3 regions of the Paenibacillus barengoltzii G22 genome follow, and region 1 is predicted to be linked to each of the others. Evidence: riboswitches for the same ligand, from Rfam matches in the RefSeq annotation. Region 1 holds a riboswitch; each other region holds the start of a gene.
The links. Region 1 has a riboswitch for thiamine pyrophosphate ahead of C812_RS02085 (ECF transporter S component). Riboswitches for the same ligand answer to the same signal wherever they lie in the genome.

Region 2: linked by a shared signal. The riboswitch ahead of C812_RS15970 (ABC transporter substrate-binding protein) and the one ahead of C812_RS02085 (ECF transporter S component) in region 1 are both predicted to bind thiamine pyrophosphate.
Region 3: linked by a shared signal. The riboswitch ahead of tenA (thiaminase II) and the one ahead of C812_RS02085 (ECF transporter S component) in region 1 are both predicted to bind thiamine pyrophosphate.

The regions. Positions count from the first base shown of each region.
Region 1 is NZ_KE159652.1:424,817-434,811, reverse strand. Features, by position in the region: gene C812_RS02120 (glycosyltransferase family 2 protein) at 10-753, opposite strand; gene C812_RS02115 (glycosyltransferase family 2 protein) at 750-1,883, opposite strand; gene C812_RS02110 (glycosyltransferase family 2 protein) at 1,891-2,721, opposite strand; gene C812_RS02105 (glycosyltransferase family 4 protein) at 2,905-4,083, opposite strand; gene C812_RS02100 (YheC/YheD family endospore coat-associated protein) at 4,309-5,406, shown strand; gene C812_RS02095 (energy-coupling factor transporter transmembrane component T family protein) at 5,500-6,312, opposite strand; gene C812_RS02090 (ABC transporter ATP-binding protein) at 6,309-7,934, opposite strand; gene C812_RS02085 (ECF transporter S component) at 7,934-8,545, opposite strand; TPP riboswitch at 8,647-8,758, opposite strand; gene asd (archaetidylserine decarboxylase) at 8,940-9,737, shown strand; gene C812_RS02075 (efflux RND transporter periplasmic adaptor subunit) at 9,800-9,995, opposite strand, start outside.
Region 2 is NZ_KE159654.1:209,650-219,644, reverse strand. Features, by position in the region: gene C812_RS15995 (HD-GYP domain-containing protein) at 193-813, shown strand; gene C812_RS15990 (hypothetical protein) at 840-1,175, shown strand; gene C812_RS15985 (ABC transporter ATP-binding protein) at 1,195-2,010, opposite strand; gene C812_RS15980 (ABC transporter permease) at 2,040-2,810, opposite strand; gene C812_RS15975 (MTH1187 family thiamine-binding protein) at 2,807-3,100, opposite strand; gene C812_RS15970 (ABC transporter substrate-binding protein) at 3,156-4,223, opposite strand; TPP riboswitch at 4,379-4,491, opposite strand; gene C812_RS15965 (cold-shock protein) at 4,797-4,997, shown strand; gene C812_RS15960 (cold-shock protein) at 5,171-5,392, shown strand; gene C812_RS15955 (CcdC family protein) at 5,583-6,074, opposite strand; gene C812_RS15950 (beta-propeller fold lactonase family protein) at 6,226-7,761, shown strand; gene C812_RS15945 (sulfate ABC transporter substrate-binding protein) at 8,186-9,262, shown strand; gene cysT (sulfate ABC transporter permease subunit CysT) at 9,298-9,995, shown strand, end outside.
Region 3 is NZ_KE159652.1:1,320,501-1,330,495, reverse strand. Features, by position in the region: gene C812_RS06245 (RNA polymerase sigma factor) at 1-566, opposite strand, end outside; gene thiE (thiamine phosphate synthase) at 895-1,539, opposite strand; gene thiD (bifunctional hydroxymethylpyrimidine kinase/phosphomethylpyrimidine kinase) at 1,578-2,396, opposite strand; gene thiM (hydroxyethylthiazole kinase) at 2,393-3,241, opposite strand; gene tenA (thiaminase II) at 3,305-3,991, opposite strand; TPP riboswitch at 4,147-4,250, opposite strand; gene C812_RS06220 (hypothetical protein) at 4,482-4,784, shown strand; gene C812_RS22940 (hypothetical protein) at 4,900-5,022, shown strand; gene C812_RS06215 (alpha-mannosidase) at 5,044-8,187, opposite strand; gene C812_RS06210 (AraC family transcriptional regulator) at 8,331-9,290, shown strand.

The sequences.
Region 1 (9,995 bases):
GGCTCCCCTTTAAATAAATTGCCAAGGATCTAAGCCCCATTTTTCGATAAACCGAATGCGGTTCCGTTCTATAAGCTCGCTCCACCCTTCCGGATGGCGGGTTTTAAAGCTGGCACTGCCTTCATGGTACACCAGCGTATCGCCGCACATAAGCAGACGATAACCAAGCTGCCGAGCACGGTAGCAGTAGTCGTCATCTTCGTAATGACCGGGCGAAAACCGTTCATCAAATCCTCCCGCCCGCTCCAGTATCTCCCGCTTAAAGAGCAGGCACATGCCGATCAGCCGCTGGACTTCCTGCCATTTGGCCGGATCCGAATGGTTATGACGTTCGGCGATTTGGACGAAATCCTCTCCTTCCTCCCAATTGATCTCCACCTGCTGCCGTCCGCTGGCATAATTGGTCACCGGGCCGACGAGGCCGACATCCGCGGCGCTGTGCAGCGCCTGAAGCAGATTCGAGAGCCAGCGTGGAGAGACAAGCACATCATTGTTAAGAATGAGAAGGTGATCGCCCGAAGCGACGGACAATCCTCGATTTACTGCTACCGGAAATCCTTCATTGCGCGGCAGCGCCACCAGGATCAGACGCTCCTTCAAACAGAACGATGCCGTGTCGTCCTCGGAGCCGTTGTCCACCACGATAATCTCATAAGGAGTCTCCGTAAACTGACGGATCGCCGCCACGCAAGGGGCAAGCAAGTGAAGCCCGTTATAGGTCGGAATGATGATACTCGTTACTCCAGCCGTCATCGGGCATTCCTCACTTTCGCGAGTTCGCTCCGGCCTATTGTGGAGAAGCGTAACCGGACGCCTTCCGTTTTCATAACCTCACCAAGCGCCTCGAGATGGTCGCCAACGATCATCCGTGCGACCGCATTACCCGCCCCGCTGTTGCTGGTGCGGAGACGGTTTTTGCGGATCACGTCCACGGAAATCGGCGCACCTGCCTTCAGCCCGCGAACCAAGGCGAGCGCTTGGGCTTTCGGAGGAACGATCAGCGCAGCGGTGCCTACCGTCCGTACTGCGCGGCGGGACAAAGCGTTTGGCACCGCCGTTAACGAGTTCGCCTTCAACTCCGGATGTCCAAGCGCCAGATTCAAGAATGCCTTACAGCGCGTTACCTCATCCTGCTGGGAGAACGGCGGCAGATGCGGCGTCAAATCGTTGAGCGCCAAGTCCTCTCCCCGATCGATGGCGATCAAAAAAGCAGCTAAATCCTCGGCGGCAACGCACATATCCCCGTCGGTGAACAGCAAAATATCCCCGGTAGCTATCGCCGCCCCAATCGCCCGGCCTACGTCATGCCCTAACCGCTCGGGGAAGCTCAGCCGCGTAATGCGCGGATCGCGATCCACGACGGTAAAGCTTGCATCATCGCAGCCATTCAGGACAACGATGATCTCATGCAGAGGCAGCTTGCGGAGCTCTGCCAAAACCGCCGGCAACGTCTGCTCCTCATTACTCGCCGTCACAATCGCTGAGGCACGGCCTTTCAGCGGCAGTGGAATCCACATCTTACTCAATCCGGCTGCATGGGCATACCCGCGGCGATACGCCAAGGAAGCCGTCAACAAAGCCGTGAAAGGCAGTTGATTCACCCGCTCCGCCTGCGCCCACGCTTGAAAACAAGCCTGCATCTGTGGCGAACCCTTCTCCGCCCCATCCTGTGCCGCCGCACGGGCTCCTGCGGCCCAAGCTTTGGCTTTGAGGCGTTGGAGCGGGATGCCGGCATATCTTTTTCCCGTCGAAGGACGGACCCCGCGGCGGCCTTTGCGGGAGAAGCCGCTGGATCTCCGGATTGCTCCTCCGCGCAAACGGGCCGAAGAACCGCTTCTTCGTTTCCGACGAACCTTCATCTTTTGCCGAGTTACCATGACCATCAATGGATCACCTCACCTTACCGCGCTGCCGTCCCAGATCGCTGTATCCGCCGCGCGGTCCTTGCTGGAGGAGCAGCCAATGGATCGCCTCCAGATGATCCCCTGCCACCAATGCGGTCAGCGGATCAACACGACTTCCCTTCTTCCCTATGCGTCCCCGGGCTGGATTTAGCTTGCCAACGGGGACGGTATGCACCGGCTGGACGTTTAACCCCAGCCGGATCGCTTTAGCTAAGGCGAGCGGCGGAACCTCCAGCGCATCCAGGCCGACGGTGTCTACCGCAGTTCGGCTCATCGCATGCGGGACTGCCGTCAAGGAAGCTCCGCGCAGGTCAGGACGCTGCAGCACACCGTTCAGGACGTGTTTGGCTAGAACGACCGGATGTGCTACCTTCCCTCGCACTGGGCCGGAGTAGCTGTTCAGCGCCACATCGACACCCGTCAGCACCGCGTTGACAAAAGGCCGAAGCTCCCGGGCTGGAATCACCATGTCAGCGTCGATGAACAGCAGCACTTGACCGCAGGCCGCCTCCGCCCCAACGCGCCGGCCCACATCATGTCCCAGCGGCTCCGATACGTGGATGACGTGAGCGCCGCAGGCTTCAGCCAGCTCAGCGGTCCCGTCAGTTGAGCCGTTCACCACGACGATCGTTTCGCTGCGCGGATGCACCAGACCGGCTTCACGCAGTACGCCGGCGATCGTCGCCCTTTCATTCATCGCCGGAATGATGATGGATACGATGGGATCGGGATGATTGACCAAACGCGGCAGCACTTTAGGGCGCTGAATCGGTTTGCGGTTCAGTCGGATGCGCGGCCGCTTGCGTTTTTTGACCACATCAATTTCCTCCCAAAAACGTGATAATACCGGAGCATATACCTCAGTGTATGATTGGCCGGGGGGCTGGTAACGGCAAACGTACAGTTGTCCTGACGAATGCGGCACAGGCCCTGCTTGTGGGCCAAAAAAAAAACGCCTTTCGGCGTTTCCCTAAGATTAGCTATGGACATCCAGATATCATCAGTTTTTAGCGCTTCGTCGGCCTGTGTGCGTCTGCACCCCTCTGGCGCGCACGAGACTGACCCAACGGTCTGCGGCGTGATCCCAGCGGTAATGACGACGAACGATTTCTCGGCTGGCCCGGCCGATGACTTGACGAAATTCCTCTTCCTCCAGCAGCAGTATGATCCGATCAGCCAAGCTGTCTCCCGCCCCTTCGGCGAGCAGTCCATCAACCGCAAATTCAAGTACCGGGGCGTCATGAGCATCCAGCGTAGGCAAGCCGGCAGCCATCGCTTCAAGGCGCGTTAACATCGATGCCGGCTCATCGCCCGGTAACATCACCAGGCAATCCGCCAAGAGGTACCTATCCGAGATGAAGTAAGGCGACCCGGCCTGCAGGCTGGCAATCCGCTCTGGAGCGTAGGCGGCAAGCCCATGCGGCTTCGATCGCTCAAACCATTCACGGAAAGCCCCCGTTCCAGGGAAGTCGGCGGCAAGGAACACCAGCATCGCCTCCGGTACGCGATCCATCACCTCGGTAAGAGCCGAGACAATGTGCTCCTCGTCCCTAAGCGGCGGCCAACTTCCAGCCAATAGAATGATTTTGCGATTCATCCATCCCCGCTCCATCAGCCGCTGTTGACGTTCCCGTTCCCCATCTGGCGTCCAGCGCAGCAGCACCTGTTCCTCTAGGCTTGCCCCCGGCAAATGAACCCATACCGGAGTGCCCAAAGAGGGGAACTGCGCCAGCAACTCGGCTTTGGTCCGTTCACTGCCGACGATCAGGCCGTCCACGCTTTCCAGAACTTGCATTGTATATGCCTTGGGATGGCAGGAAGAAGATACGATCTGGGCAGAGGGTAACGTCAACAGTACACGGGAGAGCGGAAGCCGAGCTTTCAGCTGACAAGCCAGCAATGGTCGGCCATAAACGTCCACCGTATCTGGCCGCCACTTGCGCAAGTGCCGCAGCAGTGACTCCAGATAGAGGCGTCCCCCGGGCAAGCAATAAAAAGGAACGCCCCCCATCCATCCTTGGGCCGGTAGATGCCCGTCCGCAACGCCAAAGAGGCGAATGTGCAGCTGCTCTGCCGCATGAGGGAGCATTCGTTCAAGCACCCTCTTCACTGGACGGTGTTTCCCTGAAACCGCCGTAAAGGCGTCAGACGCGATCAACGCGACTTTTTCCCGATCCATGTGAAGTCCCCCCTCCTTACCGTTTCACTTGCATTCGATATCCTAAATATACGAGAACCTCCTGGCAAATGTGACACCTTCCTGGAAGATGAGCCTAATTTGCCAAAGGCGGTGTTCCATCCGCAGTTCGCCCGAAAACAGGCGGCTGTCGCAGCACAGTCGTCCACGCTAATGACCCGGGACAACATACACTGAAGGAAGACGCACGGGAAGGAGGAAACCCACTTGAGTCAGGACACTGTCGGAATCCTGCTGAATTCCAGCATGTACCGAGGGATCCCCACGCGCAGAACCGGCCAAGAGTGGATCACAGGGTATGAAGAAGCGGCACAGGAATATGGATTAACCCCCGTTTTCTTGCGTCTCGCCGGCATCGATCCGGCAGGGGGCAGATGTCTCGCGTATGTATATAATGGCATCGAATACGTCGAGCAACAGCTTCCCTTGCCTGCAGTGATCCATAACCGAGCGTTATACCCCAGACTTGCAGCTCGAAAAAGACTCCAATCCCTGAATGCCCGGGGCATCACAATCTTTAATACAACCAACCGTTATGGAAAAGACTTCATCCACCGCTTGCTCTGGAGTGCTCCTCACTTGCGGCCGTACCTTCCGGCATCGATGCCGTTAACCCCCAGCAATCTGCGGAACATGATGACCCGCCATACGGACCTCATCCTTAAGCCGATCCGCGGCTCCGTTGGCCATGGTGTCATGCGATTGCGACATCTGCCATCGTCAGGGTGGGAGCTCACTTATGCTTCGCCACTTGGCCAGCGGCAATGGAGGACGATTCGACTGCATCGGGGACAACTGCCGCCCGGGGTTCGGCATATGCTGCGTCGCACGCCTTATCTCGTGCAAGAGCGTATTCCGCTGGCGGAATACGAGCAGCGCCCCATCGATCTGCGGATCACCGTCCAGCGGGGCGGCGGAGGCGATTGGAGCGTCACCGGGCGCTTCGCCAAAGTAGCTGCTGCAGGCAGCTTTGTGTGTAACCTCGCCAGAGGCGGCGAAGCCCTTCCCGCCGAGGAGCTGCTGGCCAAAGTGCTCCCGGAGCAGATCGTCCCGGCGGCCCTTGCTCACGTTAATGAGCTTGCCCTGACCATCTCCCGCTATCTGGGCAGCCATCTCCCGCATCTCGCTGACCTGGGGCTGGACATTGGCTTATCCGCAAGCGGGAAGCCTTACTTTATCGAATGCAATGGGCGTGACCAGCGTTACGGCTTTCGTAAAGCCGGATTGCTGGAAGCCTGGAAGGATTCATATCGACAGCCTATGGCTTACGCCCGTTATTTGTTAGACCGATCGAACCGGGCTTAGCCAAATGGAACAAAACTAAAAAAAGGGGCGGATTCCTAAACACAGAGAGCAGGCAGTAACCCGTTTCTCCGGAAGGAATCTTGCCCCTTCGTTTCATAAGATTTCATGATAGCGAACATCTGCAATGTGAAATAGCGGGTACAAGTCCGCTAGGAAGTAAGCTGCAGCCGCAACCAAGCCGATGAGCAGCCATGTCAACACATCGTACCGGGAATAAGCAGTCGGGTAATAATACGTGCGCGGCCGATTTCCGTCGAACGCTTTCGCTTCCATGGCGACAGCAACACGATGGGCCCGCCGGATGCTCTGAGACAGCAGCGGCACAGCGTACAGCTTCGCTTGTGCGACGAGACCGGGTAGTCCGCGCGGACGGCGAACGCCGCGAATCAGCAGCGCATTACGTCGGACAAGCAGCTCCTCCCAGACCATGGGAAGCAGCCGGACCGAGGCCATAAAGCTGTAGGCGTATTTGGGCGGCAGCTTCGCCTGCTGCATTAGCGCGTAAAACAAAGCAACCGAAGAAGTCGTCAACACGAACAACAGCCCTTCGGCAGCAAAAGCCACTGCTTTGAACCCGATGTGAATCCCCCGGTAGAAGCTTTCTTCAGAAATGCGGAACAATCCCCACGACCACCAGATCGCCGTCCCTTTGCCAAACAGAATCATCGTCGCCGCCGAGGAAGCAAAGATCAGCGCAAAGGGGAACAGAAGCAAAGCGACCTTCCAAGGTTCATAACCACTGAGCAGGAACAGCAAGAACGTAAAAAGAATCGCCTGATAAAAAATAAAATCAAGCCGGTGCGTAAATAACGTCAGCAGAAACAGCAGGATCATCAACGCCAGCTTGGCAGCCGGGTTCGCCTGATGCAACCAAGTCCGCCGTTTCGGGGTCAGAAAACGTCTCATCTGGCGATCACCGCCTCTGGATCCCGGCGGCCAGGCTGGTCGGTTGGCGCGGAGGTGATATCCGCTCCCCGTTCGGCTGATCCGTTGGATTCCGGTGATTCGCCGGCACTTGCCTGGGACCGTTCTACCCGCGAGGTCAACCGTTGGCTCGTCAACCGTCCGTCCCGGACCTCCCAATGCTGGGTGGCCACCTGCTCTGCGATCCGCTCTTCATGGGTAACCATGAGGATCGCCGTCCCGCGTCGACGTAACGCCTCGCATAACTGCAGAATGGCAAACGTGTTCGCAGCATCCTGACCGAAGGTCGGCTCATCTAGCAGCAACACCTGTTGTTCGCGTACGGCCGCCGCAGCCACACTAAGGCGCCGCTTCTGCCCCAGCGACAGCTGGTAAGGATGCCGCATCTCCAAGCCGGTTAGACCAAACTGCTCTAGATACACCGTCACCCGACCGTTCAGCGTCCCGGCGTCAAGTCCATCCTCCCTCAGCGAGAAGGCGACTTCGTCCACCACCCGATCGGCGACAAACTGAAACTCCGGATTCTGGAAAACAAATCCGATCTCACGAGCGGCCGACTCCAAAAGTCGTCTGCGGTCACGTCGGCTAAGCTTCCCAGTCTCGATCCGTTTTCCCTGCAACGTAAATGCCCCCTCAGACGGCAGCAAGCCAATCAGACTGAGCAGCAACGAGCTCTTCCCTGCACCGTTTGGGCCAGTGATCGCAATCCAATCCCCGGGATACACGGCGGCTTGCCCGACTTCAATCACCGGCCGCCCATGCCGGAACCCGTGAAAATCAGTCAACTCCACGGCGGCAGGTCCATCCAATTGCCGGCTCCCCCCCACCGGCTCCAATAACCTGCGGCCAGCTTCTGTGGCAAAATACGCTTCCCATACGCCGGGATACCAGATCCCAAATTCAATAAGCTCGGAATGATACGTATCAAACACGACGTCCGGTGCCCCCTCGCCCAGCACCTTTCCGTCCGGTCCAAACAACACGACGCGGTCAACCAGACCTAGCGCCGTCAACTCCTCGATCCGGTGCTCCACGATAATGAGGGTGCGATCCTCAGCCACCTTGGCGATCGCTTGCCAAATTTGCTCTCGGCCCTGCGGGTCGAGCAATGCCGAAGGCTCATCCAGCAGCAGCACCTCCGGATCCCCCAGCAGCACGGAGGCAAGCGCCAGCCGTTGCTTCATCCCTTGGGATAGCGAATCGATCGGCACATGGAGCTCAGGCAGGTCAAGGCCCACCTTCGCCAATGCAGCCTGCATCCGCGCGGGCATATCCGGCTTCGGCACGCCCAAATTTTCTAAGGCGAACGCCAACTCCTCATCCACGTAAGGCATACAAAACTGCGTATCCGGATCCTGGAACAAAAATCGCCACGATGCGGGTAGCTGTTGTGCGGACGTGCGCATCGGAATCTCAACTAGGTCTGGAATGATGCCGCTCAGCACCTGGAGCAGCGTCGATTTGCCGCATCCGCTGGGACCCAGCAGCAGCACATGCTCCCCGCGCCGCACCGAGAAATCCAAATCTTTAAACACAAACCGATCCTCTCCCGGGAACTTGAGCCGCAGCTCCCGGATCTCAGCTGCCGTCGTTTCTTTGCTCATCAGTCATTCAACGCCGCATAATCTTTGGGATCAACGGGTCGCAGCAATGTCGTAACCCCTGTCGCCTCTACGGCCTTCACGACGGCATAAGCGAAGTACCCGCAGATCAGCGCCGAGCTGACGGCCCGCATCGCATATTTGGCAGTCAAGAGCCACGGCTCGTAATCCTGCACATAGCCGTAGAAGAAATCCGGGAGGACCGAACCCACGGCAGCCCCAATCCCAGCCAACGCAGCAACGGAGCCGGAAAATTTCCGGTACCGGAACGCGGCGAACACCAGCTCCGCCCCTAAACCTTGCAGCACACTGTAAAGGACCAACTGGACGCCCCACTCGCTCCCGAACAAAATTTCCACATGGGCAGCAGCGATCTCCGCGATTAACGCCACCCCCGGTTTGCGAATCAACAAGAACACCAGCGTTGCAGCCAGGAACCACATCCCGTACACCAGTTCATCGGCCTGGAAGAACAGGGGGGAGAACAAATTGTACACCGAACTCCAAAAGTGATACACCACACCCAGCACCAGCGAGACCAACACCGTTACCAGCACATCACTGAGCTTGAGACCACGCCCCGTTCTTTTTTGAACAACCTCTGACATCTTCATCTCTCCTCCTGATCATTTGATTTAAATCCTCGCATCGTAAAAAAAACCGCCTGAATAGCTCAGACGGTGGTCAGGTCACGGGGACGCACGAAGGCACAAAAAGTCCCGGACGATCGATTCTCTACGCTGGCATTATCCAGATCAGATTAACGGTCCGCGGCGCAATATGCCGCTATCTCAGCCTGATTCGCTCAAGCCCCCGTATCCCTATGCGATTGATATAAACATACACCAACCCCGCCCAGGCATCAAGCCTAAATTTGTACAAATCTGTAAACTGGGGGTTACCAGTCCGTTATTGATTTCGGTCTGATTCTGTGTCAAGATAAGCGGAAGTGGCAACGAATTCATCAATACCCATGCAGCATTACTGGACAGACTAGGAGGATGCGATTTGGCCGCGACATGGATGAAATGGATGACGGAGCTTTCCTCCCGGAAATGGTTATCCCGGTTGATAGGCAGGTTCTCTCATTCGGGGGTTAGCCGAGCAATGATCCCTTTATTCGCAAAATCGTATGGCATTCCGCTGCATGAAGCGGAGAAGGAGCTTCGGGAATACCGCACGTTAAACGAATTCTTCACCCGCAAGCTAAAGCCGGGCATGCGCCCGCTGCACGCGGAGCCGGGAGTGATGATTAGTCCGGTGGACGCGCTGATTACGTTTATGGGTGAGGTGCAATCCGGTACGATCCTGAACGTGAAAGGACAGAATTATTCCCTGGAAGCGCTGCTGGCCGGCTCTCCCCGCGTCGAATTGTACAAACACGGATACGCCTTTGTTCTGTATCTGAGTCCTACCGATTATCACCGGATTCACGCGCCCGTGACGGGCAAAAAGCTGGAAAGCGAGCACATCAAAGGCCGGGTCTACCCGGTGAACGATTTTGGCATGCGCCATATGAAGAAGGTGTTATGCCGAAACGAACGCTTGATCACTTACATCTCCCATGAGTATGGGGAAATCGCTCTTGTGAAGGTCGGCGCGATGAACGTGAGCAGCATCCAGTATACCGATCCTTCAGCAAAATCCTGGGAGCAAGGCGACGACCTCGCTTATTTCGAGTTTGGATCCACCGTCGTCCTGCTCACTCAGAACGGCACCTTCACCCCATGGCCTGAACTTGCCCCCGGACAGAAGGTTCGGATGGGTGAAGCGCTGGGCCGCTTTAACTCCGCAAACCCAAGCTAATTGAACAAGACCATGCATCGCCGGCTTCGGCCGGCTCTTCCCATCTCCTGCACCGTAATTGGCTAGTTCAGCTCATAGCGGACGCGGGTGCCGTCCATGATCAGCCCTGTGCTGCCTACGATGATCTCGGACTGCTCGAAGATCTCACCGCTGACAGCTGTTGCGTATTCGTTCGAACCTTCCGTCTCGACTCGGGTTAGTTTTGCGTAATATGCATTGCCAAGCGGGCCTTGTTCCGCAGAGATCGTGTATAGGAAC
Region 2 (9,995 bases), on a different contig from region 1:
AATTGTTATTGTACGACATGGTCTGATTTTCATCCGTTTGCTCTGAATCATCATCGGGTAAAAAGCGTTAAAATTTAACTGGTTTTTAGCAAAAAAATATGAGTCAAAAGAACTTTTTTTCTTTGAGAAATACGTCGACTCCGACACGGGAGAGACGAAAGACGACACAGTTTTTTTTAGGGGGCAGAACGGTTGACTGTTTTTAATGAGTTCGTCGACGATTGGTATATGGACTATAGCCCGGAAGCTGTGAAGTGGTTTAACCTGCTTGTGCGCAGGCATCCGGAAACCTATCATCATAGCATACGGGTTGCTATGCTGGCGGAGAAGATCGCCGAGCCGCTGAAGATCACTGGAGCCGAGAAGGATATGCTGGTCCGCGGTTGCTTTATGCATGACATCGGCAAGACGATGATCCCTCGTGCCATCATTGAGCAACGGGGGCCGCTGACGGAAGCCCAGTGGAGGATCATTAAGCTGCATCCGGTTATCGGAGCAGAGCTGGTAGAAGTGGATCCTGCGTTTGGGCCGGGCATTGCGGATATCGTTCGCTGGCATCATGAGCGTTGGGATGGTCGCGGGTATCCGGATGGGCTGAAGGGGAAGGAAATCCCCTATAAGGCGAGAATCTGTGCGGTGGTTGACGCCTTCGATTCGATGACATCGGATCGGCACTATCGGGAACGGAAGCTGACCATGGCGGAAGCCAAGCTGGAACTGCACCAACATCGTGAGACCCAGTTTGATCCGGAAGTGGTGGATGCGTTAATGGAGCTTTCCGATGATATGCTAAATATTTACTCCATCATGTGATCAGCGAAAGATCAGGAGGAATGGACATGGAAAAAGAGTCCTGGAGCCGTTCGGTTACTCCGGAGGAACTGGAGGCAGCGAAACGGACAGGAAGGACTTTGCTCTACCTGCGCGTAACCTTACTTCCCGAATGTACCCAGAAGCTGGAGCGATTCCGGCTGATTGATATGAAGTTAAGCGCCTATGAGCAGGTGCTTGACCGGATGCCGAATCTCTCAGATCCGGCAGGGCATTTAGAATCCATTGAATCGGTGACTTGGCTTATTGCCGTCGCTGGGGAAGCCCAGCATCTGCGGCGATGGGTCGAACTGATGCTGGATGTGGATCAGGTGGAGGTTACCGAGGTGGCAATGGAACGTTGATAGCAGGGGGAAGTCTATTTCAGACTCCTCCTGCTGCTATTTTGCGCTGCTCCGCCGCCATCATCGCCGCAATCTCCCGTTTTAATCGCATAAAATCGGGGTCATCCAGCATTTCCTCACGCCGCGGCCGGGGAAACGGCACCTGGATGGTGTGCAGCACATGGGCCGGCCGGTTCGTAAACAAAACGATCGTGTCCGAGAGCATGAGCGCCTCTTCGATGCTGTGCGTAATCATCAGGACGGAGCGCTTGTTCTCTTCCCAAATATCCAGCAGCCAGCGCTGCATTTCACTGCGTGTCAGGGCGTCGAGCGCACTAAACGGCTCGTCCAGGCACATGACTTCCTGAGGGGCGAGCAGTCCCCGAAGGAACGAAGCCCGCTGCTGCATACCGCCGGACAACATATGAGGATAAGCTCGTTCAAATCCGCGTAACCCCGCTTTTTCGAGCCAATGCTGAATTTCCGCACGGGAGCTCTGCTTTCCGGCTCCGGCGATTTCCTGCGCCAACACAACATTCTCCTCGATCGTCCGCCAAGGGAACAACGCAGGCTGCTGCGGCACGTAACTGATATGTCCGCGCTGTCCGGTGACCGGGCGTCCCTGAAGGAGCACCTCGCCATGATCCGGCGCGGTCAGACCGCCGATGACGTGGAACAGCGTGCTTTTGCCGCAGCCAGAGGGGCCGATGATCGACACGAATTCACCGGCCGGTACTCGCAGTGAAATGTCCTGCAGCACCGGAACCTCCCGGCGCCGGTCGCGGAACGTTTTATGAATCTGCCGAACCTCCAACGCGGGGGTGGCGTTATCTTTGGGTGTAGATGCTTCGCTCATAAACCAAGCCTTCCTTTCCGTTCGCTTCTCTATCTTCGGTCGTTCGCCGGTTTATAGCGGACAAGCCATTTTTCCAACAATGCAACACAGGCGAACATCGCCAGGCTGATGGCCACGATGATGGCGATGGCGACAAAGATCTTATCCGTGCGGAACGATGCCTTCTGCAGCATCATATAGTAGCCAATGCCTTTGTCTGCGCCAATCCATTCGGCAATGACCGCCCCCATCACGCTGTAAGTTGCGGCGATTTTCACCCCGGACATGATCGAGGGGATCGCATAGGGCACCTCCAGCTTGCGGAAAATATCCGCCTTGGATGCACCAATCATTCGCATATAATCAAGCATCGCCCGGTCCGTGCGGCTAAGTCCGTCCATGGCTGCCACGGCGACAGGGAAGAAGCAGACGAGCGTAATGACGATAATCTTCGGCAGGATGCCAAAGCCGAACCAGATCATCAGCAGTGGTGCTAGCGCAATGGTGGGCACGTTTTGACTTAAGATGATGAGCGGATACAGCGATGCCTTCAGAAACGGGACATAATGCAGAACAAACGCCGTCAGCAGGCCGACAAGCGTCCCGATGGCAAAACCGATCAGCATCAGCCGCAGCGTTGCTAAAGTATGTTCCCCCAAGCTGGCCGCACCGGCAACTGCTTCACGACCGATATCCACCGGGCTGGGGAGAATCCATTTCTCGATGTGGAACCAGGCGGTCGCGCCTTGCCAGATCAGTAAAAACAAGATGACCGCCACGAAGGGCGGCCATATGCTGTGCCAAAGGCTGCGGAGATTCATGGCCGATATTTTTCGATCAGCTTATCCATGCTGACGCCTTCGGGATTGTAGCAAATTTTAATTTGCGAAATGATGCCCGTGCTGCCGAATTCAATGACGGCTTCATTCATTTTCTTCACGATGGTCAGCAGCTCGTCGAGATCCCCCTCCATGGTCGTCTCCAGGGGATTCACCTGATATTTGACGCCGGAAGCTTGAATAATTTCAATGGCTCGGTCTACATAGGGAATGACGTCTTCACCGTTAGGCGTTTTCGGAATGATTTGAATGCTTAATAACGCGTTTGGCATGGGTAAGTTCATCCTTTCGAATAAGAGTTTTGGCATTAAAGATTATTAAAGGTAGTTATTCGCTTGGCAAAAACTCGTTGGTAAAAGCGGCATCCACATCAAGCGGTTTCTCCAGGAGCTTGCGTTCAAACATCCAATCGGAATAGTTCTGCCACACTTCTTTCTTTTGCTCGCCCCAGCGCGGAGCATCGTCCTTGTATTTCGGGCTGAGCCATTTTTGACTGGCCACCACCAGGTCTTTGTCGAGCTCGGGTACAGCTTTTAGCAGGATTTGCGCCGCTTCTTCCGGATGGTCGATCGCATACTGATAACCTTTCGTCACAGCCCGCATAAAAGCTTTTACAAGCTCAGGGTTATTCTGGATTGTCTTCTCGTTCGTCACGAGTACCGGTGTGTAGTAGTCCAGCTTCTCGGAGAAATCTTTGACATACAACATGTCCAGCGGCTCGCCCCGCAGCTCGGCCTCAACGCCCGTCCAGGCGTAGAAAATCCAGGCAAAATCAATATCCCGTTTTACCGCTGTAAAATAATCAGCATCCCCGATGTTAACGAATTTCACCTTGTTGACATCAGCGCCTTGCAGATCCATGATCGATTGGATCACCGCTTGTTCCACCGGTGAACCCCAGCCGCCGTAGGCTTTGCCCTCGAAGTCCTTTGGCGACTTGATGTTCTTCTCGACAGGGGCAGCGAAGCCGGACGTATTGTGCTGAATGATCGCGGCAATCGAAACGAGCGGGACGCCTTGGATTCGGCTTTGCGTCACGTTCTCTTGCACGCTGACGCCAAACGGCACCTCTCCTGAGGCCACCATCGCTTCGGCGCCGCCGGAACCAGGCAGGAGGATGTCCACATGCAGTCCTTCCTCGGCGAAATAGCCTTGATCCTTGGCGACGTAAAGCCCGGTATGGTTCGTGTTAGGGCTCCAGTCGAGCACGACTTTCACATGTTGCAGCTCTGCATTAGAGGCTGGATTGGGTGCGGCGGCTTCGGTATTTTGTCCGCCTTGGTTTCCGCCTTCCGCTGTCCCGGCACGATTCCCATTCGCTCCGCCGCAGGCGGACAATACCAGCAGCAAGCAACCAAGAAATATGGCCAGTGCGGTACGTACTTGAACTTTCACGACTCCGACTCTCCTTCGTTGGTGTAAATTTCCGCAGCTTGTTCTTGGTATAACCCTGGATGTGCGTCCTTAAGCGTAACTTCCAACTTCCGGATACAAAAAAACGTCCCGGATCCGGGACGCGATAGGCAATGGAAATGACATGTAAAATAAGTTCATCACCATGGTATGGCTCCCTACGCTGGCATTATCCAGATCAGGTTGAAGGGTCAGTATCTTGGAGGGATACACTCTCAGCCGGCCAATTCCAGCACCCCTGAACAATATGACTGCAGATTACATCTGTCATTATAGTTTTCACTAGTTAGATTTGTCCAGTCTTTCCGGTAGGCTTGAAAAAACAGGGGATTTGCTTTTTATCTGGCAAAAGGCTATAATAGGTTCAAATCATGTTTTTGAAAGAAGATATCATTCACGCATTGAAAAGGGTGTCACTTTTTTAAAACTGGAACTTTTTTCAATGTGTGAATTTTTTTATACAAGTGGTGCATGTTCAATAAGGGTCAGCCTTTATTTGAACGACTTCTGTTAAAAAAATGAATCATGTTAATCTTAAACAGGAGGTATTCTCCCATGGAAACCGGAACAGTAAAATGGTTTAACGCTGAGAAAGGTTTTGGCTTCATCGAAGTGGAAGGCGGAAATGACGTATTCGTTCATTTCAGCGCGATCACTGGCGAAGGCTTCAAAACCCTCGACGAAGGCCAACGCGTACAATTCAACGTGGTTCAAGGCAACCGCGGCCCTCAAGCCGAGAACGTTGTAAAACTGTAAGCTAGTTAGAAACTGCTCTTAATGCGTGCTCGCATTAAGGGCAGTTTTTCTTCGCAAAGATCATTAATGAGGTTAATTCTTCAGAAGTCCGCTTCTGATGATACATATAACACTGCAACAAAATCATCAATGCACCTGGTTGGAACGTTCACCTTGAAGAGGAGGGGAATTTTATGAACTACCGTAAAAAGACGTTAGAAGAAATTCCTGAGGAAAATACGCCGGTATGGACCTGCACTAGCGATGACTGCAACGGGTGGATGCGGGACAATTTCACCTTTGAATATAGCCCCGTATGTCCGCTCTGCTCGTCCGAGATGGTCATGGGGATGCGCATGCTCCCTCAACTGAGCAATCCAAGCTCCGATCAAAGATCGTCGTCCAAGAAGGCATAGGCGAAAGCTGCTGCCGGAATCGGAGAGCGCGGTGAGCAACAACAGCCGTATTCGCTTCATGCGAGTACGGCTGTTGTTGTATTCATCCGGGTGATAGATTGGAAAGTGATGCAAAAATAAAATCTCCATAAAAGGATTGCATCTATATAGAAAATTTAATATGTTTGAGGTGCTGCAACGGTTTCGTGAATCATGAGGAGGCGGTATTCCCGGTCATTGCCCGGTATTGCTTGAGCATATACAGCCGCCAGCGAATAATCATGCCGTAAGCGAGCAGGAAGAACAGCGCCGCGGTTTGCATGACGGAGACGTATTGTTCTACGGCCTCATGCAGCAAGAGACGGACGACAAGCAGTCCAATCAGGATAAAGATAAAGCTGCGGGAACGTTCCGCGTAAATTTCGCCGCCGATGTTCTCGAACTTGGTTGTCCGAATCAACGGATAGGAGAACAGGAGCCAACCGAAAGCGAAGGCGATTACGCCCCACAGGAGAGGAATGTGCGTTTCCGGCACAACAAACATGAAGAGGCCGGTTGTCATTCCTAGCGGGGGAATGATGATTTTCTTCACCGTGACAGGCCGACGACTGGCTTTCAGACGGATAAACAGAACAGCGACGGCCATGGCCATTGCACCAACGGTAAAGGCGGCTTGCATATAAGAGGGATTCATTAGGTTCATAGAGGTTCCCTTTCTGTAAGTATATAGTATGTATATATTGAGTATTTAGCGAAATGGAATAAAGTGACTAGCGAATAGCGATTCGCGAGAACATTATAACATACTCGTCTGCACTTGTTTCAAACTTGGTAAGGGAAGGGGAAGAAGGAAGATGAATAGCGAATTAACGGTCGCCGTCCATTGCTTGTTGTATTTAGATTCCAAGGAGGATCGCATGGCCAATAGCGAACAGATCGCCTGCAGCGTCGCGACCCATCCGGCCCGTGTACGTAAGGTGCTCAGCCTGCTTCGCCGCCACGACCTGGTGACGACGAAGGAAGGGGCCCGCGGCGGGTACTTGCTAAAGTGCGAGCTTTCGCAGGTTACTCTCGGCGATTTGTACCGCATCTTCGCTCAAGGATCGCTGCATCCCAACTGGTGTTCCGGCAGCGAACACTCTTCCTGTAATATCTCCTCGAACATCCCTGCCGTGATGAACCAGATCTACAGCGGGGCAGAGAAACAGGTGGAGATGTTTTTTGATCGGCTTCCGTTGTCTGAAGTGAAGCAGATGCTGGATGAATTTGAGAAAGAGAAGGAAGAGAAATCGGTGAGCAAGGAAGCTGGACCGAATTGGCACTTTTTTGTGGGTTCTTATGCTGATCGCGGGGAGCCCGGAATTTATCTCTGCGAGCTGCAGAGGGATACCGGCGAGATGCGGGTTATCCACGAGACTGCGGGCCTCACCAACCCTTCCTTTGTGACCTTCGATGCGAAGGGTATGCGATTGTATGCGGTAAGTGAACAGACCGAAGGGCAGGTTGCTGGATTTGCGGTTGATCCTAAGGATGGGAAGCTGACGATGTTGCACAGCGAACGGGCAACGCATGGGGCCGACCCGTGCCATCTGGCTTTGAAATGTGGGCGGGATCCGTTTTTGCTGGTCGCCAACTATTCCAGCGGGCATGTGAATGCCTTTGCACTGGAAGCGGATGGGTCGTTAGGAGAAATGACGGCCCTGATCCGCCATGAGGGAAGTAGTGTAAACCAGGAGCGCCAGGAATCGGCTCATGCTCACAGCATTGTGCCTAGCCATGATGGACGGTTCGCCTTCGTCTCTGACCTGGGAACCGACCAGATAGTGATCTATCGGTTGGAGTGCGGACGGCTAGTAAAGCACGGGGTAACCCATTTGCCGCCGGGGACAGGTCCACGGCATTTCGTGCTCCATCCGTCGGAACGGTTTGCTTACGGCATGAACGAGTTGAACAATACAATGACGGCATATACTTTCGATCCGGTGGAGGGGCGGCTTGAGGCGATCCAGCACGTCAGCTCCCTGCCGGATGATTTCCGCGGGGAAAACTATCCGGCCGATATTCACTTCTCGCCGGACGGACGTTACGTATACGGCTCCAACCGCGGACATGACAGCATTGTCCGTTTCCGCATCGATCGGCACACCGGTCGCCTCGAGGACCCGGAATGGACGAGTGTGGGGGGCAGCTGGCCGCGGAACTTCGCCGTCCTGGACGACTATGTGCTGGTGGCGAATCAGTACAGCGGCAATATCGCCGCCTTGCGGCGTGATCCCGAGAGCGGCAGTCTGACGCCTGCGGTGCATAGCTTGAGTATCAGCAAACCCTCCTGCATTGAACCGCTGCCGGCAGACTTTGCCGTGGGTAAGCAGCCGGCAGGTTCCATGTGAATCAGAAGCTTCATCTCATATCCCAGCGGACGAAGGATCCGATCCAGACACCCGAAGGCCTGCATTTTGCCGGTCTTCGGGTGTTTTGCATTGTCTGGAAGGGAGGTCCGCAACCCATACCGCAGCCTGTACCGGCTATAAGGGAGGCCTATAAAAAAATTGATTTTTTTGCATAAAAAGGTTTGACATTTCTGGGCTGTCGCATATAAAATAACACCATAGCATACTAAACAGGTAGGAATAATTAAAAATGTTCTCACCGTACGGACGGAGGAACGCTCTACTTGCCTTGGCAGACACGGGTAGTGGCTCGGTTTGACCGTAGGGGGTGGGGCGTTTCTCCGTTTTCCGTTGTCAAGTGGTTGATACGGTGGATGCCTGCCCTGCCCTAGTAAAGCGAGAAAAGAGTATGGGGAGTGATACGATGAACAGAAGGTTGAAGCAAGGGGTTCTGATGAGTCTGGCATTGATATTGGTTGGGGTCCTGGCGGCTTGCTCGTCCAACACGAGCGGCGGCAACGATGCGGCCAGCGCGGCAGCCGGGAATTCCGGCGGCGGGGAGAAGCCCAAAGCGGTGGAATTGCTGAACGTATCCTACGACCCGACCCGGGAATTATACGAAAATTATAACAAAGCTTTTGCGGCATATTGGGAGAAAGAAAAAGGACAGAAGGTCACCATTAAACAGTCGCATGGCGGATCGGGCAAGCAAAGCCGGGCTGTCATTGACGGGTTGAAAGCCGATGTGGTTACCCTGGCGCTGGGATACGACATTGACGCCATTGCGGAAACCGGGCTGATCAATGAAGGCTGGCAGCAAAAGTTCGAGCATAACAGCTCGCCCTATACCTCCACGATCGTATTTCTGGTTCGTAAAGGAAATCCCAAAGACATCAAGGATTGGAACGATCTGATCAAGGATGGCGTTGAGGTGATCACGCCAAACCCGCAAACCTCTGGCGGGGCGCGGTGGAATTACCTGGCGGCATGGGGATATGCCCTGCATCAAAACAATAACGATGAAACTAAAGCACGGGAGTTCGTGCAAGAGCTGTTCAAGCATGTTCCGGTTCTCGACAGCGGGGCGCGCGGCGCTACTACGACGTTCGTAGAACGTGGACTCGGCGACGTGCTGCTGGCTTGGGAGAACGAGGCCTGGTTGTCCGTGCAGGAGCTGGGGCCGGATAAATTCGATATCGTCTATCCGTCGGAGAGCATACTGGCTGAACCGCCGGTTGCCGTGGTCGACAAAAACGTAGATGCCAACGGCAACCGCGAAGTCGCCGAGGCTTATTTGAAATACCTGTATTCGGAAGAAGGACAGAAGATCGCTGTGGAGAATTACTATCGTCCAACGCTCGACAGCGTCAAGGCGGAGTATGCCGACAAATTCCCGGAGATCAAGCTGTTTACGATTGAGGAATTTGGCGGCTGGGCAGAAGCCCAAACGAAGCATTTCAATGACGGCGGCATCTTTAACCAAATTTACGTACCGCAATAATACGAACCGACCGTAACGAATCGGAGGCGAAGAATATGCGCAGTAGCACCGCAAAGCGCGGCGTTCTGCCCGGCTTCGGGCTGACGATGGGATTTAGCGTGCTGTACCTCAGCTTGATCGTGCTGATCCCGCTTTCCGCCTTGCTGCTGAATTCTACAGGACTAACCTGGGAGAAATTTTGGGATATCGCAACCGACCCGCGCGTGCTTGCTTCATACAGAGTGAGCTTTGTGACCGCGGCGGTGGCCGGATTGATCGATGCGGTGCTTGGGCTGCTGCTGGCCTGGGTGCTGGTCCGGTACGATTTTCCCGGCAAAAACATTTTTGATGCCATGATCGACCTTCCTTTTGCCCTTCCGACGGCGGTGGCCGGGGTTTCCCTCACCGCGATCTATTCGGCCAACGGCTGGATCGGTTCCTTGTTCGAGCCGCTGGGGATTCGCATCGCGTTTACGCCGGCGGGCATCACGCTTGCGCTGATGTTTATCGGCATCCCGTTTGTTGTGCGCACCGTACAGCCAGTGCTGCAGGACCTGGATGCCGAAGTGGAGGAGGCGGCGGCCACGCTTGGCGCTAGCCGCTTCCGCACCTTCCGCCAAGTGGTGCTGCCGGAGCTGCTGCCCCCGATGTTAACGGGGTTTGCGCTCGCGTTTGCCCGCGGCATCGGCGAATACGGCTCCGTTGTCTTCATCTCCGGCAACATGCCGATGAAGACGGAGATCGCCCCGTTGCT
Region 3 (9,995 bases), 900 kb from region 1:
TCGTAGATGGGTTCATAAAAGTAGGGTTCAAGCTGACTCTTTACACTGCTGCGCGCTCGGAACAATAGCGACTTCACGGCACTGACGCTTTGTCCCAGTATGTTAGCGATCTCCTGGTAATCCAATTGATCGTATTCACGCAAGATCAAAGCTGACCTTTGCTTCTCCGGCAAATTGTTGATCGCTTCTCTCACCATGCCCACTTTCTCGCTCCGCAATACCGCTTGCTCCGGGGCGACTTCGCTGGGGGCTACGGGGATAATCCCGCTTTCCTCCAAGGGGACGTTGCCGTTTCGTTGCTTGCGGAGCTCACTGAGCACGGTGTTACGGGCAATCGTGTACAACCAGGTTGAGAATGAAGCATCCAGCTCTCTAAAGGAATGCAAGCTGCGAAATGCTTTATAGAACGTTTCCGAGCATAAATCTTCAGCAAGCAGCTCTAAATGAGCGCTCTTTAACATGTTGTACACGAAAGCTAGGATCTTCCGCTGATACCTTCGCATCAGCTCCGAATACAGTTCCGTGTTACCTTCCTTAATTTCGCGAATCATTTGGGAATCCGTCATTTGGGTGCGATCCTCCTCGCGCTTCCATGGGCCATCTTCCCGTTCGATTCTTTCCTAAGTAATTACCGAACAGGGGCGAAAAAGTTGCGGTGATCTATGTAACATATACTAAAAAATATCAAACCAACAAAACAGCAAATTAACAGCATAGCCAAACATTGAGGATATTATACCATAGGAGTAGGAATTAAAAAAATATGCGTTCACGCATTATTCCTGACAAAAGCCAAATAAATTCGAATCCCACTTACCATATTGACCACAAATTCCCAACCCCTTGCCTAAAGACAAGGGGTTGATCTGTGTATTGTGTTTGGGATGGAAACGCTCAAATCGTGTTTGTGTCGGCATCTGTTTGCGCATATAACTGCGCCGCCGCTTGGCGAACGTCATCCGCTAGGGTGATGGCGGAAATCACGGCAACGCCATCGGCCCCGGAGCGGATGACGTCGCGGGCCGTTTCAACCGTGATGCCGCCGATGCCCACCAGCGGCAAGGTGATCCCGCGATCGCGCAGCTCGCGGAGAATCGCCGGCCCCTGCGGCGCCTTGGCATCCGCCTTCGAGGCCGTGGGGTAGATCGGCCCGATTCCGAGGTAATCGGCGCCATGCTGCACGGCGGCCTCCGCCTCGGCGAACGTGTGCGCGGAGACGCCGAGGATGCGGTCGCCGATCCGGGCGCGAACCCGCGCGGCCGCCTCGTCCTCCTGACCGATATGCACGCCGTCGGCATGAATCGCAAGGGCCAGTTCCACGTCGTCGTTGACGAGGAACGGCACGCCCCTCCGGCGGCATGCGGCCAGCAGCTGGGCGGCTAGCGCCCGCAGCGGCTCCCCGGTGAGCGCTCCCGGCCCCTTCTCGCGGAACTGCACCAGCGTCGCGCCGCCGTCCAGCGCCGCCTCCAGTACGCGAAGCGGATGGTCGCGGCAGTTCGGGCTGCCGAGGACCAGATACGTGCGCAGCAGCTGGCGCATCCGGTCTGCCTCAATCCGCCCGCTTCCAACTCCGCCGCTCATCGGGACGCTCCTTGCAGCCGGCGATAGGCAAAATGGTTGGTCGGGCCGTGCCCCTGCCCCAATCCAAGCTCATGTTCAATCGCCGCTTGAATGAAAGCACGCGCAATTCGCACCGCATCTAAAGTCGGCGTTCCCTTGGCAAGCTCCGCCGTTAATGCCGCCGAGAATGTGCAGCCCGTGCCGTGCGTATGCGCAGTGGGGACTCGCCGCTCCACCATTTCGGTGAAGGTGGTGCCATCATAATATAAATCCACAACCTGCTCACCGGTATCGGCATCATGCCCGCCCTTGATGACAACCTGTTGCACGCCGTAGGCGCAAATCCGTTTTGCGGCCTCACGGCGGTCCTCCATGCTGCGTATAGACAGTCCGGACAGCACCTCCGCTTCGGGAAGGTTCGGCGTCACGATGTACGCCAGCGGCAGCAGCTGTGAGCGTAACGCCTGCACCGCTTCCGTCTGGAGCAAGGATGCGCCGCCTTTGGCGATCATTACCGGGTCAACAACGACCCGGCTCCAGCTGAACGCGCGGATTTGCGCGGCCACTGCTCCGATGATTTCGGCGCTGAACAGCATACCGGTCTTTAGCGCATCTACACCAAGGTCAGAGCCCACCGCTTCGATTTGCTCTGCCGCGGCTTCCGGCGGCAACGGGTAGACGTTGGAGACGCCGAGCGTATTCTGAACCGTCACAGCGGTAATCGCCGACATTCCGAAAACGCCCAGCTCCTGGAACGTTTTCAGATCGGCCTGGATGCCAGCCCCGCCGCCGCTGTCCGATCCGGCAATCGTTAAGGCCCTGGCGATCCGGCTCATCCGACCCACCACCCGCCGGCTCCGGTCGCCTGAAATTCACGCACCGCCGCGTGCCCTTTGAGCGAATGCGGGTGCAGCTTCGCCAGCTCGTCAAGGAACGCGATCTGGAAGCTGCCCGGGCCGGCCGAAGCCGTCCGCTCAGCAGCGCGGGACGCGGCAGCGCCGTAAAATGCCAGCCCGGCCGTGCCGGCCAGCAGCAGATCGCGCTCCACCGCGGCGAAAGCCCCCAGCACCGACGTCAGCAGGCATCCCGTGCCGGTCACTTGTGTGAGCAGCGCGTCCCCGCCGCTCACGATCCGGCACTTCAGCCCGTCGGTGATGACGTCTTCACGGCCGGTGATCGCCACGACCGTGTTCAGCGCCCGCGCGGCCCGCACGGCAAGCTCGGCCGCCTCGGCGCTCGCGGAGTCGCCGGCGTCGACGCCCTTGATCTCGCGAGCTTCTCCAACGAGATGGGCGATCTCCGCCGCATTGCCGCGCACGAGCGCCACCTTCACCTCGCGCAGGATGCGCAGCGCCGACTCCGTCCGGAAGGCGGTCGCTCCCGCGCCCACCGGGTCAAGCAGCACCGGCACGCCGTGGGCGTTCGCCGACTGGCCGGCAAGGATCATCGCCTCCACCTGCGGCGTCGACAACGTGCCGATGTTGAGGACAAGCGCGCCGGCGATCTTGGCCATGTCGGCCACCTCCTCCGGCGCATACGCCATGACCGGCGACGCGCCAAGCGCGTACAAGCCGTTGGCCGTAAAATTCGTAACGACCACGTTTGTGATGTTATGAACGAGCGGTTTTGTATTTTGCACCTTTTGCAGCACTTGGGCTAGTTCTTTTTCCAGTACACTCATGTAGGTTTAACCTCTCTTTCGATCATTTGGCTTGTATCGATGGATCAGTAGCTTGGCGCGAAGTTATGGCTGAAGCACCGGCACCGCCACCGGCCAATCTTCCAACCGATAAGCCATGTCCCAGAATAGATATTCCAGCTGGCAGCTCTGCATAAAGTGGTCGACCATGCGTTGGCGCTCCGCCGGATTGGCGGTTTCCGCCCATTGATCCAACGCCTGTTTGAATTTCTCTGTGACACCTCCTGCACGTTGACCGTAGAAGGTGATCCACTCATAGTACGGATGCTCCGGCGTCGGCTGCACTTCCTCAAGCAGCTTCTGGCCAATCTCCAGATACGTCCACGGACAAGGCAGAAGCACGGCGTAAATTTCCCCCAAAGTTCCTTCATGAGCTACTGTCAGCATATGACGGATATAATGATGCGCCGATGGGGCCAGCGGAAAGCCTTGCAAATCTTCAAATTTCACCCCGGCCACCCGGCAAAAATTGTGATGCGGATGAATCTCGCTGTTGAGAATAAAATCGATCTGTTGGCTAAACACCGCAATCTCCTCGCGGGTCTGGCACTTGGAAATCGCAATCCCGTAAATTCGCATATACGCATTCAGATACTCAAAATCTTGCTTAACGTAATGAATAAGCTGTTCTTTCTGTAACCGGCCTTCCGCAATACCTCTGACAAAGGGATGATCAAATATCGCTTGATAAATTCCGTCCGCCTGCCTACGCAACTCTTGAGAAAATCCCAAATTCTCCACCTCCACATATTTTGGCTAGGAAATCCTCTGAGAGGGCAACAGCAAACCGAGCTGCCAGAGCATGCAAAAAAGCCGCTCCATAGAGGGAGCGGCTGGATGAACCCTAGGCATACCAATATACTCATGGCAGCCTAAGCGCATGTCACTTGGGGCCGGCTCCACTTTCCTACGCTAGTATGAACTAGATCAGGTTCAAAGGGTCCAAGATGATCTCTTGTCTCAGCCGATGACGGCGCCCCTAGTGGATTTCCTATGCAATTCAATTATTACTCTACCGGTCTCTGCCTGGATTGTCAATCCCGTCCAGAAGGTCGAATAGGTGGATCGTTTGCGTCTCCCGTCTACACCAATCCCGTTCGGTTGCATAGCATAAATAACAGGGGATTCCTAGGAATCGGTTCAGGAACCAGTTCAAAGATCGGTTCAGATCTGTTCCCCTTCACAGGAAACTGGACTCCATCAAGTTAAGGAAGGTAAAGCCATGAACTCAGCCGGAAAGAACAAGTCCTCGTCTTCCAGCAAGAAAAACGGCAAAAAAGGCGGATTCCGGCCCAAAACCCCGGAATACACCGTAGCTGCGTTGCTGCTCTCCGGCAAACTTCGCGTGGATTCCGTCCAGTTATACCGTAACGCGACCATGTTCGTCTCCTTGGTTGGCGAGTACAAAACGATCAGCAGCGACGCGAACGCCGATAAACTGCTGAATTTCCTCAATGAAAATGGGGATCTCACCATCAATGACATCATTAATGCGATGAAGAAAAAAGCGAACGACTCCTCTTAAAGCAATGCGTGTGCTACTCCTGTGAGCCTGAGTTGCTCCTAAGCCAGTTTCTTTCAGCGGTGCCAAATGAGGAATGTACGATTTGCACTTAACTATGTTTACGGGGGTTTTCCATATGGGTCAATTTGACGGGGAAGGTTTTGCCGAATGGATTGTGATCATTATTCTGGTCGTTTTATTTTTCTATGGTTCCAACAACATTGAAACGTTAACGGGCGCTCCCGCTTCGGATAACTGACGGAGGCGCCCGCTTCACACATTATGATTTCATTTGAAGACGAACCGTCTTGATTTCATACGGCGTCACGGTCAGCTCAATCGCATCTGCGGAGGACAGCTCACCGGCAGGACGTTCCATCAAGTCGGTTTCCTGCCAAGACATAACGGGCACTCCGACGTGCAACCGGACGCGGCCCCGGCCGCCCTTATATTCATGGAAACGGACGATTACGCTATCGTCGTCTTCCGCTTTTTTCACCGCATCGATCACGACGTCCGCGCTGCCGCTTGTTTGAAGCAGGGAGAACGACGACGCAGGCACTGCACCCGGCGTCGCGTATACCGGCTGATTCAGGAGCGCTGCCGCTTGCACGGTACCGCCTTCGGACCAATCCCCCTCATGCGGATACAGCGCATACGTAAATTCATGCTCGCCGCGATCTGCCTGCGGGTCTGGGTACGTTGCCGACTTCAGCAGCGACAGGCGGATTACATGATCCTTAATGTCATGCCCGTACTTGCAATCATTCAGCAGACTAACCCCATAGCCGCGCTCTGACAAATCCACCCATTGATGCCCCACGGTTTCGAAGCGAGCGAAATCCCACGACGTGTTCCAATGCGTTGGACGCTTCACGTTGCCAAACTGAATGTCGTAGGTCGCTTCCGTCGCTCGGATATCCACGGGGAAAGCAACCTTGAGCAGCTGCTGACGTTCCTGCCAATCCACCCAAGTGCGGAAATCGATTCGCCGATTGTCGGCATACAGAATCATCTGTTGGCGAATCGTTGAGCTCATGTACGTCCAAGTGAAATGAACGACAGCCCGCAGCGAACCGGTATCCACCTTGCATTCCTGAAGCTGCTCGACCTCGCGCTGCTTCTCTTGGTAGAATACATCGATGTCCCAAGCCTCAAACATTTTAGGCTTATCCTCAAACACCTGCAGCACATTGCCTCGTTCACCGGATGCCAGCACCTCACGGTCGGCGATGCTGTCGAAGATTGAGATCAGCTGCCCGCGGTCGTTCCACTCGATGCGATAAATCGGAGTTTCGATCCCGTTTGGCCGAACTTTAAACGGTTCACTTGTCACCGCGACGGCGTTATCCGCTTGTACCTCCTTCTTGCGTTGAATCGTGACAAAACCTAGCGGCGGCACGTTCTCCACGCGTACCCACACCGTCGTCCCGTCGAATTCGGATTGCAGCACTTGCCCCTCCGCTTGGATCCACTGTGTTGCCTTGTCTGTGTCTTGATCTTCCAAGGCAACCAGACCGGTAAACGGCCAAGAAGACGGGTTCCACACGGTATATGTATCCCCCGCATCGCTCGTCAAAGCTTGAATGGCCTGTTCCCGGCACGACTCTAGCAGCGATTGGGCTTCGGCATACTCCTCCTTGGAGTCCCGGTATACTTCCGGAATGGACGAGCCCGGAATAATGTCGTGGAATTGATTGCGCAGGATCGTTTTCCAGCTTTCATCCAGCTTGGCTTTCGGATAAGTGTCCCACTTTCCGCCGCCCGCAAGCAACGCCTGCAAGCTAAGCAACCATTCGGTATCCCGGGACAGCAGTTCCAGCTTCCGGTTCATTTTCTTATTGTACGCCTGGCTGGTATAAGTTCCCCGGTGGTACTCCAGGTACAATTCGCCGTCCCACGTATGGACGTAACGGTCCGCCGACTCCACCGTCTCATGCAGCTTCGCAAAAAAATCATCCGCTCTTCCGGTCGTCACACGCGGCAGACCCGGCATCTCGTCGAGACGCCGACGCAGCTCCAGGTGTTCGCGGTTTACACCCCCGCCGCCATCGCCGTAACCGTATGAGAGCAGGAGCTCCTTGTTCACCTCTTTATCGCGGTAGGACTCCCAGATGCCTTGCACGCTGGAGGCCTCAATCTGCCCGTTATAGGTGTACCACCAGAAATTGCCGTCCTGGGGCGTGGTGATAAAATGGGTCAACACTTCGCTGCCATCGATGCCGCGCCACCAAAACGTATCATGCGGCATGCGGTTGTATTGATTCCAGCTAATTTTGGTGGTCATAAACGTGTCAATGCCCGACTTGCGCAAAATTTGCGGCAAGGCCCAGCTGTAGCCGAATACGTCTGGCAGCCACAAATAGGTGCATTCTTGACCAAATTCCTCACGTAAAAACCGCGTCCCATATAGCAGCTGCCGCACCAGCGATTCTCCGCTTGTCAAGTTGCAGTCGGCCTCCAGCCACATGCCGCCGGCGGCTTCCCAGCGTCCTTCTTTGACTCGCTCCTTGATCTGTTCATAGAGCTCCGGGTAATCCTGTTTCAGATATTCGTAGAGCTGCGGCTGTGTTTGCAGGAACACGTACTCTGGGAACATCTCCATCAAGCGCAATACGGTACTGAAGCTGCGGGCTGCTTTTTCCCTCGTATGCTTCAGCCGCCATAACCAGGCGACATCAATATGCGTATGCCCGATGCATTGCACCGTCACCGGCGACGTTTTCTTCATTCCTGCCACCGCCTGGGTTAATTGCTCCTCCGCTTCCGTCAGCGAGGCATAAAACGCCTCCGATCCCGGATAGGACCAATCGATCCGCAGGAAAGCGCGGTCCAGCGCCGTCAACAAATCCGTTCGCTCTGGCGCATTTGCCGGCAGGACCTCCACCGTCTGCATGACCGCGCGCGCGGTATAGTACAAACGGTCCACCGTTCCGTCCAGCCACGCAATCTCTGCCCGCTTGATTCGGTGTTCCTGGATTTGCGGCTTCCCGCCGCCTTCCAATCCGGACCATAGGCGGAACTGCAGCTTCACCTTCGTCCCGGAAGCTTCTTCCGGGAAAAACACCTCCTGGTGATTCATATCCACGCCTTGGAACGGTTCACCATTGACATATAAGAGCGATTCAAACCCGGAGTTGTTACCGCCTCCCGTTTTGCCGAAGTCGAACACGCCAACGATTTTACGTCCTTTCCATTCGGCCGGAAGCTCGACGTCCGTCTCCAGCCATAAATAAAGATCGCGGCCTTCCCAGCGTTCTCCTGTCTGCATCGTGGACCATGGCCCCTCTTTGGGCGGTCTGGCGCCGATGCGCCCTTCCTCATCCACTTGCGCGCGAAACGCCTCGACCGGGCGGGCATCGCGGTATCGATAGCCCTCCAGCTCGCGAATCCGTGCGTTTAATTTCTCCTCCGTCCAGAACATCGTATCGGGTACCTCCCCTGAATATGAGTTAGCCTTCCCCCTCATTTTCCGGTTCTGCCTAGGCGAAGTAAATTACTTATCCTCATCAATTTTTGTCCTATTATGATATGATGAAGTCAAATCGAACAAAGGAGCAGCAGCTCATGGATTTGAAAAAATGGCGCAATGAACTGGCGCCCGAATTGAACAATATCTGTGGTGAAATCGCGGTTGGCGATGCTGTAGTGGACTGGGTCGATATCGTGATAGAACAAACTGGCGGTTCCGGCAAATGCCCTCCCCACGCCCATACTTGGTATGAATTCAACTACGTCCTGTCCGGCCGTATGCAAACCCGATTTATTGACCAGGACGTGATGGTGTATGCGGATGAATTTTTTTTAATCCCACCGGGGATGACCCATGCCCACGATTATTCTCGGGAAGATCCGCATGAAGGCATTTGTTTGCGCTGGCGGTTCCGGCCAATGGCAGGTACGTTGGAGGAAGAAACTGCAGGAGAGACGGCGGACAACTGGGCTCAAAATAAAGCGGCAAAACCGGAAAACGACAGCTTCTTCCGGCGGTTGAACCGGTTAAAAGATTGGCCTCCCGGGGCTTACCGAGACGATTACGGCATTCGGTCGCTGCTCATCCAGTTGTTTACCGAGGCGGAGAAGGGGCGGTCGCCCTTTTATCTCCGGTTGCTGCTCGTTCAACTGCTGGAGGTCTTGTCCGGGGTAACCGCTATGCATGAGGCTAGTGTGTTAGCCTCCGAGCCTGCACAAGCCCGGGACGCTTTGCTTCGTAAGGTGGAGGTATACCTGGAGGATTTTCGCGGGGAACGTTTGAATGTAGAGGCATTAGCCGCATCCCTCCATATGAGCTACGGCCATCTATCCCGCGTCTACAAGCAAAAAACCGGCCGAACCCTTATCGAAGAAATGAACCGAATCCGGCTAGCCAAAGCCTGCGAGTTGCTGCAGCAGCCCTCCTTGCTGATTAAAGAAGTCGCCGAGCAAGCTGGTTTCCCTGACATTTACTACTTCAGCAAGGCATTTAAGAAGAAATACGGCGTCAGCCCGCTTGCCTATCGCAAGCAGCAAATCAACCGATCGAGCTAACGCGAGAGAAGTTAGTGAGCCAAATTTTGTCCAAATCAATACTGCGGGAAGCTTGATCACGGTGAAGTAACTGATGGAGAAGAACCGGACTGGCGATGGAGAACAGAGCTGATGGTGGAGAACCGAAGTGGTGGTGGAGAACCAACTAGTAACATGTGTTGTTATATATCCCCCCAGTTGAGCCGAAAGGTGTAAAGTATGTGTTTTATTGAATACGGCACGTCATTTTGTTGTCTGGCGACCGATTCGTAAGACGTTAAGAAGTAACCTGTGATGGTGCTGAGTAACTTGTCCTGGGACGGGGTTGAAGGTTCGGTGAGAGTACTAGAGGGGAAATAACTTACTATAGACATGGGGCAAAGTAACTGATGAGGGTAGTAGAAAGTAACTGGATTTTTATTGCGGTATCAAGGTTTCTGGCAAGAAACTGGACTTGATACGCGTTTGGGGAAATTAAATTAGTAGTGGAGTAACTTGTCTTGAAACTCGTTAAAGTGACTAAGTATGGTGGGTAGGTAACTTAGAAAAGCGCCTCCTCTTGGATGCGGATGCAATGTACTTGATATTTCGCATATATTTTGCCGCGATCGCCCAAACATCCGAAATGTACTCGAAATTTCATATACATTTCAGCCGATACCGGCAACACCTGCCCATTATACTCGAAATTTCATATAGATTTCCTCTGATCCCAGCATTACGAGC